Regions from separate parts of the Brevibacillus sp. NPDC058079 genome, predicted to be linked through region 2. Evidence: predicted binding sites of a transcription regulator. Region 2 holds the regulator's gene; the other holds the start of a gene.
What was found. Region 2 encodes Rex, which represses fermentation and respiration genes when NADH is low (regulators of the CRP and FNR family bind a similar motif). Its sites were predicted from a motif close to TTGTGAAATATTTCACAA; they were not measured.
Positions count from the first base shown of each region.

Region 1: a site for Rex is predicted at 4,862-4,879, ahead of ACFVS2_RS10665 (helical membrane plugin domain-containing protein). Genes of this name have one in related genera too.

Region 1 is NZ_JBHVSO010000003.1:79,827-87,788, reverse strand. It holds gene ACFVS2_RS10700 (Rne/Rng family ribonuclease) at 1-962, shown strand, start outside; ribosomal protein L21 leader region at 1,020-1,098, shown strand; gene rplU (50S ribosomal protein L21) at 1,109-1,420, shown strand; gene ACFVS2_RS10690 (ribosomal-processing cysteine protease Prp) at 1,434-1,784, shown strand; gene rpmA (50S ribosomal protein L27) at 1,792-2,085, shown strand; gene ACFVS2_RS10680 (Spo0B C-terminal domain-containing protein) at 2,194-2,778, shown strand; gene obgE (GTPase ObgE) at 2,792-4,069, shown strand; gene ACFVS2_RS10670 (PilZ domain-containing protein) at 4,078-4,743, shown strand; gene ACFVS2_RS10665 (helical membrane plugin domain-containing protein) at 5,034-5,489, shown strand; gene ACFVS2_RS10660 (NAD(P)/FAD-dependent oxidoreductase) at 5,533-6,711, shown strand; gene ACFVS2_RS10655 (hypothetical protein) at 6,762-6,914, opposite strand; gene ACFVS2_RS10650 (ACT domain-containing protein) at 7,100-7,543, shown strand; gene ACFVS2_RS10645 (homoserine dehydrogenase) at 7,582-7,962, shown strand, end outside.
Region 2 is NZ_JBHVSO010000001.1:439,069-447,030, reverse strand. It holds gene ACFVS2_RS02365 (cell wall elongation regulator TseB-like domain-containing protein) at 1-145, opposite strand, end outside; gene ACFVS2_RS02360 (hypothetical protein) at 175-879, opposite strand; gene ACFVS2_RS02355 (hypothetical protein) at 1,013-1,192, shown strand; gene ACFVS2_RS02350 (amidohydrolase) at 1,256-2,560, opposite strand; gene ACFVS2_RS02345 (redox-sensing transcriptional repressor Rex) at 2,577-3,200, opposite strand; gene ACFVS2_RS02340 (ComEC/Rec2 family competence protein) at 3,216-4,121, opposite strand; gene dinG (ATP-dependent DNA helicase DinG) at 4,163-7,066, opposite strand; gene ACFVS2_RS02330 (tetratricopeptide repeat protein) at 7,158-7,962, opposite strand, start outside.

The sequences.
Region 1 (7,962 bases), on a different contig from region 2:
AGACACTCATTAGCGAACTGGTCTATTTGCGCAATCGCTGGCAGGACATGCTGCGAACAGCGGAGGGACTACGCTCGACCGGGCGGATTTTTCAGGATGCAGAGTTGATTGAGATGGCGCTTCGAGATGGCTTGGCAAACGGTATGGATGAGCTGTTGGTAGAAGGTGCAGCGACCCATCAGCAGGTAAAAGCGGCGTTGGCAGCTTTTGCTCCGGAAGTACAAGAGAAGCTTCGCTGGTATCAGGGCAAACAGCCGCTCTTTGACTTCTTGGGTGTCGAGGCGGAGCTGATTCGTGCTCGTGAACGACAAGTGCCGCTTAAGAGTGGAGGGTCCTTGGTCATCGACAGGACAGAAGCGATGACAGTCATCGATGTAAATACCGGTTCATTTACAGGTGGGGGAGGGCAACAGCGGGAGCAGGCAGTGACGGCGACCAATCTGGAGGCGGTAACTGAAATTGCCTGGCAGCTGCGGTTGCGAGACATCGGTGGCATCGTGATCATTGATTTCATTGACATGAAAGAGCAGACCAATAAGGAGCGAGTGATCTCACGATTGAAACAAGAGCTGGCGAAGGACCCTGTGCCTTCGACTGTTCTCGGGATGACGTCGCTTGGATTAGTCGAGATGACGCGAAAAAGAGTGCGTGTGAGCCTGTCGGAGCGGCTGACGGAGCCGTGTGAGGCATGCAAGGGCCGAGGGAGAGTTTGGCGAGTAGACGAGCTGTTCCGGCGCTTGTACGCCGAAGTCACCGCATTGGCAAAGAGCCAAGATGCGGAGGCTGTTCTCGTGGACATGCCGCCAAGATTGTTGGACATGATAGAGGAGTGGGAAAAAGCAGAAGCAATTACATGGCCTGTCCATGTCTATAAGCGGCTTGTCCCTTCTTTGAACCCGGAAGAGTTTCGAATTGGATACGTCGGAAATCGGGCAGAGGCGGAGCGTCTACGATCGAAATAACTTGACTGGGCTATTGTAGCTATGATAACCTAATGGTTGTCATACAGATATGCCTCGTGCATACTGTAACCGCACGAATCAGGTACATAAGCCGTCGCTCGTCGACGCACCTGTAAAGGCGAGTCTGAGTATAGGAGGTGCACACAGTGTACGCAATTATTGAAACCGGTGGAAAGCAATACAAGGTTGAAGAGGGAGCAGTTCTCTTCATCGAGAAATTGGCTGACGTTGAAGGTGAAGTAGTTACTTTTGACAAGGTTCTTCTCGTAAGCAAAGACGGCAAAGTTACTGCAGGAGCTCCTACAGTAGCTGGTGTTACGGTAACTGGTAAAGTAGAAAAACACGGTAAAGCGAAAAAAATTATCGTGTACAAATACAAAGCCAAGAAAAACTACCGTCGCAAACAAGGTCACCGTCAACCATTCACTAAAGTTGTGATCGAAAAGATCAACGCTTAATTGGTGACTTGTTATGATTGAAGTGATCGTGAGCCGTGCGCAGCACGGTATCCATGAAATTAGTATTTCCGGACATGCCAATGCGGGTGCCTATGGGGCAGACATCGTTTGTTCTGCTGTATCAGGCATCAGCTTTGGTATATTAAACGCCATTCAACCTTTGACCGGCATCAGTCCTGATGTCGCTGTCGCACAAGAAGGCGGTGGGTTCTTGAAGTGGAGTCTTTCTTCTTCGGATGATGAGGCTACACGCGAGAAACAACAGCTTTTGGCAGAGAGCATGGTAATTGCTCTTTTGTCAGTTGAGGCGAATTACGGTAAATACGTAAAAGTAAATGATCGTAAATGGCAGGGAGGTGTCTGATATGAACATGCTGTTTAACTTGGACCTTCAGTTTTTCGCATCGAAAAAAGGGGTAGGTTCCACAAAGAACGGTCGCGATTCCATTTCCAAACGTCTGGGCGTGAAACGTGGCGACGGGCAATTCGTTACTGCTGGTAACATTCTCGTTCGTCAACGCGGAACAAAGATTTACCCAGGTGCGAACGTAATGAAAGGCGGAGACGACACTCTGTTTGCAACTGCAGATGGTGTTGTTCGTTTCAAGCGTCTGGGCCGTGATCGCAAACAAGTTGTGATCGAGCCAGTAGCTTCCGAAGCGTAAATATTTGTTAAGAAAAACCCAGCGATATAGCTGGGTTTTCTTTTTGTCTGGCTCTTTTTTATGGTACAATAGAGGGGAAAGATATTCTTATCGACTTGGGTGAATGTGATGGGGGACGAGCGGAGGCTGTTTACGCATCAGACAGACCAGTTGCTGACCGTTCTGAACAGGCAGCGGCATGACTGGTTGAACCACGTTCAGGTTCTGCTCGGCTATTTGCATTTGAACCGTACTGAACAAGGAGAGGCACACTTGAAGCGCATCGCTCAGATGGCGATGCAGGAATCGATGGTTGCCCGTTTGAATAGCTCCTTGTTGTCCGTCTTCTTCTTGACATTTAACGCACTGAACAAGGATTTGCTTTTAGAAGTAGACGTGTGCAATCATGTGGATCTCACGCGAATAGTTTTGGACGAGCAAGACTTGTTTCAGTTGGTGTCAGAGATATTATGCACAGTGAACGATCAAGTAGACCAAAGCGGGTACGAACCAGCCAGCATGCAGGTAAGCTTGCAGATGGATGAGCGTGGCGTTCATTTTCGTTTTGACCTGGCCGGTGTACTTCGTGCATCCGGAATGGAAGAATTGGAAAAGCTGATACGTAAAAGCGAACAGAGTACGGTGGAGGTCACCGAGTGGATACATACGGAAGAAGAATGGGTCCTGAAATTGGTGGTCCCATTCGCGGAATGAAAGAGGTGACACCATGTTTGTCGATCAGGTAAAAGTATATGTAAAAGGCGGGGACGGTGGTAACGGAGCTGTCTCCTTTCGCCGGGAGAAGTACGTACCGCTGGGTGGTCCAGCAGGTGGAGATGGCGGTCTAGGTGGAGATGTCGTGTTTGTCGTGGATGAAGGTCTGCGTACACTGGTAGATTTCCGCTATCAACGACATTTCAAAGCACCTCGCGGAGAGCATGGCCGCAACAAATCTCAGCACGGAGCAGGCGCGGAAGATATGGTCGTGCGCGTGCCACCGGGAACAACTGTCATTGATGATGATACCAAAGAAGTGATTGTCGATCTCGTAGAGCAGGGCCAACGTGCTGTGATCGCAAAAGGTGGACGTGGTGGACGAGGCAATATTCGTTTTGCCAACTCTTCGAATCCAGCCCCACACATCTCGGAGAACGGAGAGCCAGGTCAAGAGCGTTACATTGTCATGGAGCTCAAGCTGATTGCAGATGTGGGCTTGGTTGGTTATCCGAGTGTTGGAAAATCCACGTTGCTGTCCAGTGTAACAGCGGCGAAGCCAAAAATTGCGGCGTACCACTTTACGACGCTGACACCGAATCTGGGTGTTGTAGACTTGGGCGAGCAGAGCTTCGTAATGGCTGACTTGCCAGGATTGATTGAAGGCGCGCATGAAGGTGTGGGTCTTGGTCACCAATTCCTGCGTCACGTAGAGCGTACGCGCTTGATCGTCCATGTGATTGACATGGCAGCGGTAGATGGACGCGATCCATACGAGGATTATTTGCAGATCAACCGCGAGCTGACTATGTATAACCTGAAGCTCGAAGATCGTCCGCAAATTGTAGTCGCGAACAAAATGGAACTGCCAGAAGCAGCGGAAAACCTGCGTACTTTCAAGGAAAAGGCTCCAGATGTAAAGGTGTACGAGATCTCTGCTGCAACCCGCAAAGGCGTACAGGAATTGATGTATGCAATCGGGGATATGTTGGCGACCATTCCGGACAAGCCTACTGTTGAAGAAGTTGTGGAAGTGGAAGAGCGTGTCGTCTTCCGTGCAGAAAAAGAACCAGACGAATTCGAGATTACGCGTGATAACGATGTATTTGTTGTTAGCGGCGAAAAAATCGAGAAGCTCGTACGCATGACCAACCTCACCAGTTATGATGCAGCCCAACGTTTTGCAAGACAAATGCGCAGCATGGGTGTAGATGAGGCCCTGCGTAAGCAAGGAGCAAAAGACGGGGATACCGTTCGGATCGGCAAATTAGAGTTTGACTTTGTGGAGTGACAAAAACCATGATTGATATCCCATCACTGAACCCATTTATGGGGGATAAACGACTCCAACGCGGTGCGACGCTGCCGCTAATCATCTCCAAGCAGGTGAAGACACCTGTCCAAGTTTTGGTTGAACATGCAAAGGGCAATTATCTCGTAGTTTCCTATGAGGTGAAGCCTGAAACGAAAGCAGAGCTTCTCGGATCAACTGTACGCATTCGTTGGGAGACGGATGCGGCAGTGAATACGATTGATTTGGAAGTAGTTTCGGAGCAAACGGTTTGGCCGATCAAGCTTTTAGGGATGATTCCGATTAGTGTAGGGGTAGAAATTACACAAAAGCGCAAGCAGGATCCCATCTCTCCAGATCTCGGTATTTCTGTCCCTTACAAGGTGATGGGAGCTAGACCGATCGAAGAAAAAGGCGAGGCAGTGTTGCTGAAATTCTCTCCTACCCGTCTTGTATTGGGTACAGACGGTTATGTGTCGAAGGGCGATTTTCTCCACTTGTCTTTCAAGATACCGAAGCAAGCGCAGGAGATCGTCATGATGGCGAAAATCGTGGAAAAAACGTTCCAAGACAAGCAATCGATCATTGAATTAATCTTTACGGATATCAATGAAAAGCACCATGAACTCATCAAAGATTACTATAAAAAGCTCTCAACTACCGCTTCTTCCTAAGGAAGCGGTTTTTTTCCTTTGATGTTCCTGTGAAGAAGGTATATAGTAGGGTACATAGAGTTCTAAATCGAGCCTGTTCACTTCATGATTTGTTGTGTACGCTTTCCTGAATAAATACATGTGAAATCATTCACTTTTGATTATTCGAATCCGTTGTCTGCTTTATTTTGTGAAAAATGGTACAAACGATTTTTTACCGGATTTTCAGGGAGAATAGCGGCCGTTACTCGTATGAACAGGCATCGAGAATGAAAGGCCTCTATTCCAAAGCAAAGGAGGACGTTTTTTTTATGTCTCAAACAACTACGCAACAAGCTCAAGCTGCTGCTGAAGTAGCAAGCACTGCAACTCTGGCACCAGCGCAGCAACAAGATGTACTCGATCAGTTGATGAAACCAGAAATTCAAGAGTCACTGAACGTATTGGTGGCGAACCTGCCTAAATTGGCAGAACTAACAACTCTTTTGACCAAAACCTATGATTTGGTACAAACAGTAGCAAATGATCATGTGTTGATCGACGACATCAAAGGCGGAATGGAAGAGTTCGTAAAACCGATCTCTGACAAAGCGAAAGGTATTGCGCAAGCAGCCATTGAAGCCAATGACCGTGTTCATGTAGAAGAGTCTACTATCGGATTGTTCGGTATTCTCAAAATGCTCAAGGATCCGCAAGTACAAAAAACATTGCGTTTCGCACAAGCATTCCTGGAAGTATCAGCAGAACGTCAACAACAAAAACGCTAGTATTTTTTATTATTGATTGTAAGACATGGACGGAGGATTGGGCATGGCGAAGCATATTCTGATTCTAGGCGGCGGTTATGGCGGTTTGCTCAGCGCATTGACTGCACGTAAATACATGACGGCTGAAGAAGCGTCGATCACGGTGGTAAACCGTTTTCCTACTCACCAAATTATTACGGAACTGCACCGCTTGGCAGTAGGAAACCTGTCTGAACAAAACGTGGCGCTCCCTCTGGAAAGATTGCTGCGTGGCAAAGAGATTAACCTTGTAGTAGACTCGGTAGAAAATATTGGTCTCGATTCCCAACGCGTAACATTGGCGAGCGGCGAGTCCATCAAATACGATGCTTTGGTAATTGCGCTGGGTAGTGAAACCGCATTCTTTGGAATCCCAGGTCTGCAAGAGTACAGCTTCACACTGAAGTCTGTAGAAGAAGCAAACCGTCTGCGTGCACACCTCGAAGAGCGTGTGATTGAATACAAGACGAGCAAAAATAAAGCAGATGCTACCTTCGTTGTAGGTGGTGGCGGTCTGACAGGTATCGAGCTGGTTGGGGAATTCGCTGATATGTTGCCAAATCTGTGCCACAAACACGGCGTAGACTTTGCAGACGTATCCATCTACTGCGTAGAAGCAGGTCCATCCATTTTGGCTGGTTTTGCTCCTGACCTGGTTGAGCGTGCGAAAACGAGCTTGGAAAAACGCGGCGTTCAGTTCCTGACAGGCGTACCTGTAACGGAAATGAAAGAAACCACGGTTTGCCTGAAAGATGGCGCTACCATTGAAACCAAAACAATGGTATGGACAGGTGGCGTACAAGGAAATCGCGTAGTAGCTGAGTGCGGCGTGGAAGTAAACCGCGGGCGTGCAACTGTTACAGAATTCCTGCAATCCACTTCTCACCCTGATGTATTCCTCGCAGGTGACAGTGCGGTCGTAATGGGGCCAGAAGGTCGTCCATTCCCTCCAACTGCGCAACTGGCATGGCAAATGGGTGAAGTAGTGGGACACAATCTCTTCGCACACTTCAACGGCACCAAAATGGATACCTTCAAACCGGTATTCTCCGGTACATTGGGTAGCCTGGGCCGTAAAGACGCGATCGGAACAATCGGTGCGAGCCAGCTGAAGCTGAAAGGCTTGCCAGCAACTTTGATGAAAGAAGCGAGTAACGTTCGCTACTTGACTCATATTAACGGTCTGTCCTCTTTGGCATACTAATCGAATCAGGAAAACCCGGGATCATGAGGTCCCGGGTTTTTTGTGCTTGTTTATCCGTTTCCGCTCGGATCTTCAATCACGTTTGGGGATTGAGCCATCTTTTTGCCCCGCATGTCATTGCCAAACTGTTCGAGACTGCTTGGCTTACCCGCTGGGTGATTGTTACGGCGCTCCGATTTATCTGACTTTCCACGTCCGGCCATTTGCCTTTCACCTCCTCCATACGATACGCATTATTGTGCGCGAAGAAGCTCCCCCTCATGTAATCAAAGTAAACCAAATATGATCCGATGAAAAAAAGTGACGGATAAGGATTGTCACATTACATGCTTTCCGTTATAATGTCCTCTATGAAGAAACAACTGTTTTTCTCAGGAGGACACAACGCATGAAAAAGGAAGAAAAATTCTACTTGATTCGATCTGACATCCTGCCAGAATCGATTGCCAAAACGATTGAAGCCAAGAAGATGCTGGAATCCGGCGAAGTGGATACCGTGAATGAAGCGGTTGAACGGGTAGGACTGAGCCGCAGTGCTTTTTATAAGTACAAGGATGGCGTTTTTCCGTTCAATGCGATGATGAGCGAAAAAATCATGACGTTTACTTTCTCTTTGGATCACATGTCAGGTTACTTGTCCAAAGTGCTCACATATGTAGCAGATCAAGGTGGAAACGTATTGACCATCAATCAGACGATACCACTTCAAGGGATTGCTACCATATCCATGTCAGTCGATATGGCTAATCTTCGCGTATCTAGCACGGAGTTTTTGGATAGCTTGCAGCTGATTCCGGGCGTTCGCAAAGCGATGATCGTCGGTAGAGGCTAAGCTAAAAAACAATCAAAGAAAAGGCAGGGGAGAGAGACATGGAGAAGAAGAACATTAAATTGGGATTAATGGGTTTTGGTACAGTCGGGACTGGTGTAGTACGCATTATTCAAGCGCATCAGGAGGATTTGCAAAAGCAAACAGGCCTCAGTATTGAGATTTCCCGTATTCTTGTTAAGGATGCGGAAAAATCTCGCAACATTATATCCATGGAGGGCGCGCTGACCACTGACCCTGCTAGTCTTTTGGATGATCCAGAAATTGAAGTCATCGTAGAAGTAATTGGTGGAATTCACCCTGCAAAGGAATACATTTTGGGTGCCCTCGAACGAGGCAAGCACGTAGTAACAGCCAACAAAGATCTGATGGCGTTGCACGGGGCCGAAATTTTAGCGAAGGCGCAAGAAAAGGGCTGTGAC
Region 2 (7,962 bases):
TTGTCGTGCGATCCTGGACCCACTGACGAACGGTTTCCTCAAATTGATTGCGCTCTCCTGCTACAGAAGCCGTCAGGTGGTAGGCGAACCCAGCTCCCGTAAGTAAAATGACGGCTACGATTGATAGGATAATTCGTACTAACACAGCAAAGTAACTCCTTTACGTGGCTGACATTACAATCGGAATCGAAGCTGGTCTCTCTTCACTCCAACTGCCGTTTGTATTTGCAAATCCAGCTCCAGTTGGCGAAGCTGCCCCGTAGTTGATTCGTACCATAGTTGGTAATTGACTTTCATTCCGTTCGTTACGTTCGAAGTCAAATCCTGAATAGGGAAGGATGGACCTAACCACATCGATAATAACGAAGAGACTTCCTCAGGTGGTACCGCTATCCGATATCCACTCCAGCCTTGCCCGGCAGTATCTTCAACGCGTTCAGGACTAACCGATTGCAAAACTCCCTTGAGCAATACTGCGTGCTCATACGGGGTGAACATCGCATACGGCAGTGCGGCATGATCCTGTATCTGTCCATCAATTCGTACCGATACGGGCTGCCCATCTTCTCTGGCTATTTCAAGCTGGTGGCCACCGATTTCTCCTGTGAGCTGAAATTGCTCATTTTGATATCGCCCATGCAAGGTCTGATCCTGCATGTATACCAGAAATGAGCGTTCCTCGTCCTTCGTGATCTGCTCCAAAAGCTCCGCTACCGTCGTGGCCGTCTGCTCCGTACCTGCTGTTTGTCTGACCGCAGACGCAGTATCTGTGCCGTCTGTATTGTCTGATCGACTTGCTGTCCCCAATACAATCCCAAGCAGAAATAGACCGAGTAGGATAGGAATCAGCCACCACAGCATTTTGGGCCGGATGTACATGTCGTCCCCCCTGTCCCATTTTTGTCTTTAGCCTATGCTATACGGGAAGGTTTTAGAACGACACGGAAAAGTTGCTAATCATAGCTTAAGGTCGGGCGGTCATACTACATATACACCCCGAGGAGGTGAGCGCGTGACATCTTCGCAACAAACCACATCTCCTGACATACTTGGGTTTCTGTTACAGGAATACCGCGTCTCCTGGGCAGGATTGTCGTCTCCCTTGCGTCAATGGTCGCACACACCCACTCTTCATTTTCGCCATCATCTCCTGACAAAAGCTGTGGCGAAAACGAACAACGGAACGTCGTAGTATCCAATTCCCCTACCTACACCTGCACTGCCTTACTCCTGTCCCCCACCTGACAGGAGCCTTTTACCGTTTTAACGTTTGGAATACGCGGTTTGCTTCGTAAATCGCGCGCTCCTCATCGATGGTCAACAGCTTATGATTACGCATCAAGAATTTACCCGCTACAATCGTATCTTTCACATCGCGTCCATTTGCTGCGTACACCACGTGTGAAATCGGTTGGTGTGCCGGGTGGAAATGGGCTTGGTGGCTATCCAGTACGATCAAGTCAGCTTGCTTGCCTACTTCAATGCTTCCGAGCGTTTCCTCTTGGAATACCCCTTCTGCGCCATAACGAGTAGCCATGCGAAGTGCTTCCTCTGCTGGTACGGCTACTGGATCGTTGTTCACACCTTTGTGCAGGATCGCAGCGAGTTTCAATTCCTCAAACAAATTCAAATTGTTGTTGCTTGCCGAGCTGTCGGTACCCAGTGACACGCTTACACCTTTTGCCAACATTTTCGGAACAGGCGCAACACCGCTTGCCAGCTTCAGGTTGCTCACTACGTTATGAGAAACTCTCACGTTGTATTTTGCCAAAATGTCGATTTCTTCATCCGTTAGGTGAACAGCGTGCGCAACGAGTGTTGGGCGATTGAACATTCCCAGCTTTTCCAAATGAGCAACTGGGCGCAGCCCGTAGTCCTTCTCGTTTTGACCGACTTCCCAAGCAGTTTCAGACATATGGATATGAAGCGGCAAGGAAAGCTCATCGGCTTTTTCGATAATTTGGGTAATAAATTCTGGTGAGCACGTGTACGGCGCGTGCGGTGCCATCATGACGGTAATACGCCCGTCCGCCTGATTATGCCATTCTTTTGCAAATAGAGTCGCGTCTTTCAGCTTTGTTTGACGTTCTTCTTCGGAGCACAGACCGATCATACCGCGGCAAAGGCGAGCACGCATTCCAGCTGCATCGACTTCCTTCGCCACGACGTCCATATGATCATACATATCCACAAACGTGGTGGTTCCGGTACGAATCATCTCGATAAGCGACAATTGGGTACCCCATTTTACTGTGTCGCCCGTGAATTGCGCCTCCAATGGCCACATTTTGTCTTCAAGCCATTGTTGCAACGGCAAATCATCTGCATAACCGCGTAGCAGGGACATACCAGCATGTCCATGCGTGTTGATTAAGCCAGGCAGTATGTAATCACCTTTTTGATCGATGACTTCATCGTATCCCGCTTCCGACAGGTCTTCAGGAGTTGGGCCCACATACGTAATCTTGTTGCCTTCGAATGCTACGGCACCATCGTAAATGACTTCATTCGTATCGTTAACGGTAATGACTGTTGCGTGAATGAGGATCGTCTTTTTCATAGTATACACTCCATTCTTACGTCAAATAGTAGGCCAAGCTTTGCAGGTTGGACGTCACATCCGCATAGTGAATGCGAACATCTTTTCCTGCGCGAATCGTCGTAGGGGCAAAATTCAAGATCCCCCTGATACCCGCTTGAGTCAACTGATCACATACGGATTGCGCTGCAGGTGCCGGTACCGTAATAATCGCTAGCTTGATTTGCTTGTTTACGATCGTTTCTTCCAGCTCTACTAAAGGCTGGATCGGTATACCTGCGACTTTTTTACCCTGCTTCTCTGGATTACTGTCAAAGATGGCCGCAATCCGCATGTTATCTTTCAAATAAGCGTTGTAGTTACTAATGGCATGGCCCAAATGCCCAGCTCCGACCAAAGCGACACGGATTTCATCCGTTAGCTTCAGAATTTCACGGATTTTTTCTACCAGATAATCGACATCATAGCCGATTCCCTTTTTTCCAAAATCACCAAAAGCTGCAAGATCTTTTCTGATTTGGGCAGGATTCACATCTAGATTCTTGCCCATCTGTTGGGAGGAAACGGTGGTCACCTCAACTTGCTGCAAATAACTGAGGTAACGCAGATAAATCGGCAAACGACGGACGACCGCTTCTGAAATCTTTTCGTGTTTTGCCACGTTCGGTCTTCCCCCCTAATTCTTTTGCTTCAAAATCCGATATTCTTTTCCATTCGATAAAATGGTAATGGAACCGTCGTGGCTGGTAACGTATGTCTCGGCCCATGACTCACCCAGGCGCTCCATGACTTCCGTCTGACCGTCTTTCATTTGATCCCGCGATCGGCCTGTCTGAATAATGGCGACCTGAGGATCGACTTGCGTCAGAAACGGTTGCGAAGAGCCTTGATTGCTCCCCTGACCGGCTACCTTTAGAACTTCCGCCTTCAGTCTATCCTTTTGCCGTTCCAACAGTCGCTCTTCTGCTTTTTCATTCACGGCGCTCATAAATAAAAATCGCAATTGTCCGTGCGTCAATCGAAAAACGAGAGAATTGTTCTGGGGCGATAAAAATAGCGGTTCATCCGGTAGCAAAACTTCCATCGAGATTTCTTGGTCAAGAGTGAGTACTTGTCCTTGCTCTGCTTCCATCTGCTTTTGGTTGGAGCGAAGCAGCACGACATGACGAATCGTTGATGCGATCAGCTTGGGCAAAATGACGGCATCTATAAGCACTTGCTGGCTCAATGAAGCGTAGCCTCCCATATGCTCAGGCTGGTCGTTCGTCAACACTACATAGTCGAGCCGTGTGATCTTGAGCTCTGCCAAGCGCGCCGAGAGAACGGGCCAATCTTCTGCCGTACCCGTATCAACCAGCATCGTTTTGCCGCCTGGCATTCTCAAAAGCGTACTCTCACCATGTGGAAGTGCCAAGTAGGTGATAATGAGACCCGAAAATTCCTGTTCTGTCTCTGTTTCAAATGGGTCATCTATCTTCACTGCTGCTTCTTGCAAATACAAATGGCTATCAATCGAGCATGCGCAAAGGAAAATCGCACTAAGAACTACAATCCACCAACGCCACTCTTTTTTCCATAACATTTATTTTATCACCTTAATCCCTATGAGACTATTGCTTCATTTTATGAATCTGACAGGGATTGCATACTAAGGAATGGCTCTATACGCTCTCGCAGTGTTGGCCATGGACCGCTTTCGATCTGAAATGGCGGTAAAGATTGTAGGAATGAGCGTCCATATCTCGACTCAACCACACGCGTGTCAAGAACGATCACGACCCCGCGATCCAAGTGGTGGCGAATCAATCGACCCACCCCTTGTTTAAATTGCAGAACAGCTTGTGGAAGAGACAAGGACATAAAAGCGTTTTTTCCTTCTGCCTTCAAAAGCTCTGCCCTTCCTTGATAGACAGGATGATTTGGCGGAGCAAATGGGAGGCGAACAATGACTAAACTGCTCAGCCATTCTCCCTGGATATCGACACCTTCCCAAAAGCTACTCGTCCCAAGCAGGACACTTCTCTCCATGCTTCGGAACAGACGCACCAGCTTACTCCGATTGTTGCTATCAATCCCGTGACCGAATAACGTATACGGTTCTGGGGCCTCCGCAAGGCGTTCCTTCATTGCTTGGTAAACAAGTCGAAGCATCGAGTGGGAGGTAAACAGGATCAGCGTCCTTCCTTTCGAAGCCAGTACGACATCCACGCACCCTTGAATGACCGCCTCCAAATACGTGTGGTCACTCTCTTTGCCTGGTGCGGGGAAATCAGATGGAATCAACAGTAATCCCTGCTCTTCATAATGAAACGGCGATGGCAGTGACAAGGTACGCACGCGCTCCTCAGGCAGTTGGTCGAGACCAAACTGGCTTCTGATGTAGGAGAAGCTGTTTTTGACCGTCAGAGTGGCTGATGTCAAGATCAGACTCCGCTTCTGCGCGAAAAGCGGTTCTGCTAGTGAGTCGGCAACCTTCAAGAGTGCTGCTGACAAATGAACCTGCTTGCGAGCTGTACGGGACTCTACTTCCATCCAATATACATACTCCGCATCCTGCTCAAGCAAAAAGAAGTGAAGCAGCTCCACGACGTTTTGCCAGTCTTTGATGAGACCGAATAAATCTGTCAGTAGACTGCGTACGGCAAAAGGAGGCTTTTCCTCTTGCGGAGTCGTTCGCAAAAGCTCCTCGATGCCCGCTGCGTATGCGGTCATCCCTTCAATCAGCTTTTTGGTTACTTTGCGTATTTTCTCGTGTTTGCCTACAAACGATTCGATCCGATAACGTACCGTCTCACGTCCAGCGTCCATCGTCTCCTCCGCACGATCAGATGCCCATACATACAAGAGCTGTGTCCATTGCTGCGCTTTCTCACGTACGGCAGCGGACTGTTTTCTCAGCTCCAAAAGCTTTGCGGCAACATCGTCTTGTACCGCAGGCATCCAGCTTTGCAGCTCTTCTGCGAAGCGGGCAATTGCCCCACTCTCTTCAACCGATGCACGATCTAACAAGAAAAGAAGCTGCGTGGTTGAAAACTGCTTGCCTAAATGCTGTGTCGCGGCATCCTCCAAATGATGGGCCTCATCGACGATGGCAACTTCATACGGAGGGAGGATTCTGTTTTCCGCTTGCAAGTCGCTGATGAAAAGGGCGTGATTAACGATGAGTACATCGACATCGCGAGCCCGTTCCTTCGCCTGAAAATAGTAACAGCGACTAAACCAGGGACAAGCCCGATTCAAACAAGAGCTCGTATCACTTTTTACCTGTTGCCACAGCAGTTGGCCACTCGGAGGCATGCTCAGCTCTTCCACGTCACCGGTTACGGTTTGCGTGAGCCACGTCAGCATCTGTCCTTTGACCAAGCGCATTTCTTGGCTGCTTCCTTCTACAGGCTCGTCCACGGCTTGTTCAAATTTTCGCAAGCACAAGTAGTTTCCTCTGCCTTTTAGCGTCGAAGCTGTAAAGGAGAACGGCAGAGACTCCTGCAAGGTAGCGATTTCCTTATGGAATAGCTGTTCCTGCAATTGAATGGTGTTGGTACTGACCACCAGCTGCTGCTGATTATGATGAGCCCAAATGATCCCCGGCAAGAGATAGGCTAATGATTTTCCCGTACCTGTCCCTGCCTCTACCAATAAATGGGCACCATCCTCCATTGCCTCATAGACCGCATGCATCATCGCTTCTTGAGCATCCCGGCGTTGATACCCCGACATTTTCGCCTGCATGTGCCCGTTTTCGCCCAAAACATCCTCGAGCTGGTCAGCAAACGCTTTGGTCACTGTCGCATCGACATGGGAACGTTTTAGCGAGGCTGTTAATTTTTCTTCTCGCTTCCGAAGGGCCAGCTGGCGATAAACATCCCACATGTCTGAGGAATCCGTTTCGGTTGGCGTTCCATCCAGCTCTGGCAGCTCTATGAGCTTTTCCATCTCGATCTGACGTAAAAGAACCTCGATATCAGAGCGAAACGAAGAGACGAGCATCTGCAGGCGCTGAATCGTCACGAGCGGCAGTCTCTTTAAAATATCCAGCAAGTGGAGAAACAGCTGCGCTGTTGCAAGGGCATCGCTATCTGCTTGATGGGGATTATCGTGTTCGATTTCCAGCTCAGACGCCAGTTCTCCGAGCCTGTAGCTATTTTGCATCGGCAAAAGAACGCGGGAAAGCTCCACTGTATCAAGCACGTAGCCGTCAAACGCATAATAGCCCTGGCTCAGCAGGGCTTCTTGTAAAAATTGGAGATCAAAGCTTGCATTATGTGCAACAAAAGCTCGTCCATCCAATAAACGCAAGAAATCTGGGAACACTTCTTCCAAGGAAGGAGCATCTGCAACCATTTCATTGGTAATCCCTGTTAATTGGGTAATAAACGGGGGAATATCCTGGCCCGGATGAATCAGGGTGGAAAAACTCTCGGTAATCTGCCCGTCATCGATCGCGACGGCACCAATCTGAATGATGCTGTCACCTTGGCGTGGATGGCTTCCCGTCGTCTCAAAATCTACAACTAGTAATCGATTCAAACGTTGTCACCTCGTAACCTGGGCGGAAACATTCAATCCGCACCCATTCACATTCGGCAACGATGGGAAATATTCCTGCTCTCCTGTACATTTAAGGCTGTACGAGCTCGGTTTGCATTTCTGATTGACCGAGCTTGCTTGCACACAATTGCAGATAGATGGGGATTTCCCATAACTGTTCTGCGAATGGCAATGCCCGTTGAAAATATTGTTCAGCTAGGCGCCAATTTTCTTCCACAACTGCGATTCTTCCCAGATGAAAATACCCTAACGAACGTACATATGGCTCAGCGTCTACCAGGAAATACTTTGCCAACCGTTTTGCCTCTTGTGTATCCCCTAGCTTTTCGTATGCGGAAATCATCCCGGATTGGCCGAGGCGATTGTCTCGGTTTTTCTCCAGCATGATCCGAAACGCTTTAATTGCTTCTTCTACCCTTCCGTCAAACAACAACATCCATCCATAACTAAAAAGAAAGTCGTCATTTTCGGGTGCAAGACTGATCGCTTTTTTGACGAGCGTCAATGCGCGCTTCGTACCCGCAATGAGCCACGTATTCCAGGCCAAGCCATGCCACGTCCACCCATCTTTTGGGGAACGCTCCGTCAAAAAGTGATAGCAAATTTGTGCCCGGTGGTAATTGCCCACTGTTTCGTATAAAGAGGCCATTTCCTGAAGAGTATCGCTGTCCAAATCGCGTGTCGGCAGTTGCAAGCCTTTCGGCGGGCTCCATTCCACCGTTTGGTCCATCGTATGCAGTAATTTTGCAGCACGCAGCCATAGCATCTGCGCTTCCCAATCGTGCTCGTTTTTTTCTAGATACGGTTCCAATTCGTCCAAAGCTTCCTGTGCATCGCCATCTCTTAAATAGCATAGCGCGAGGTTGTATTTGGCT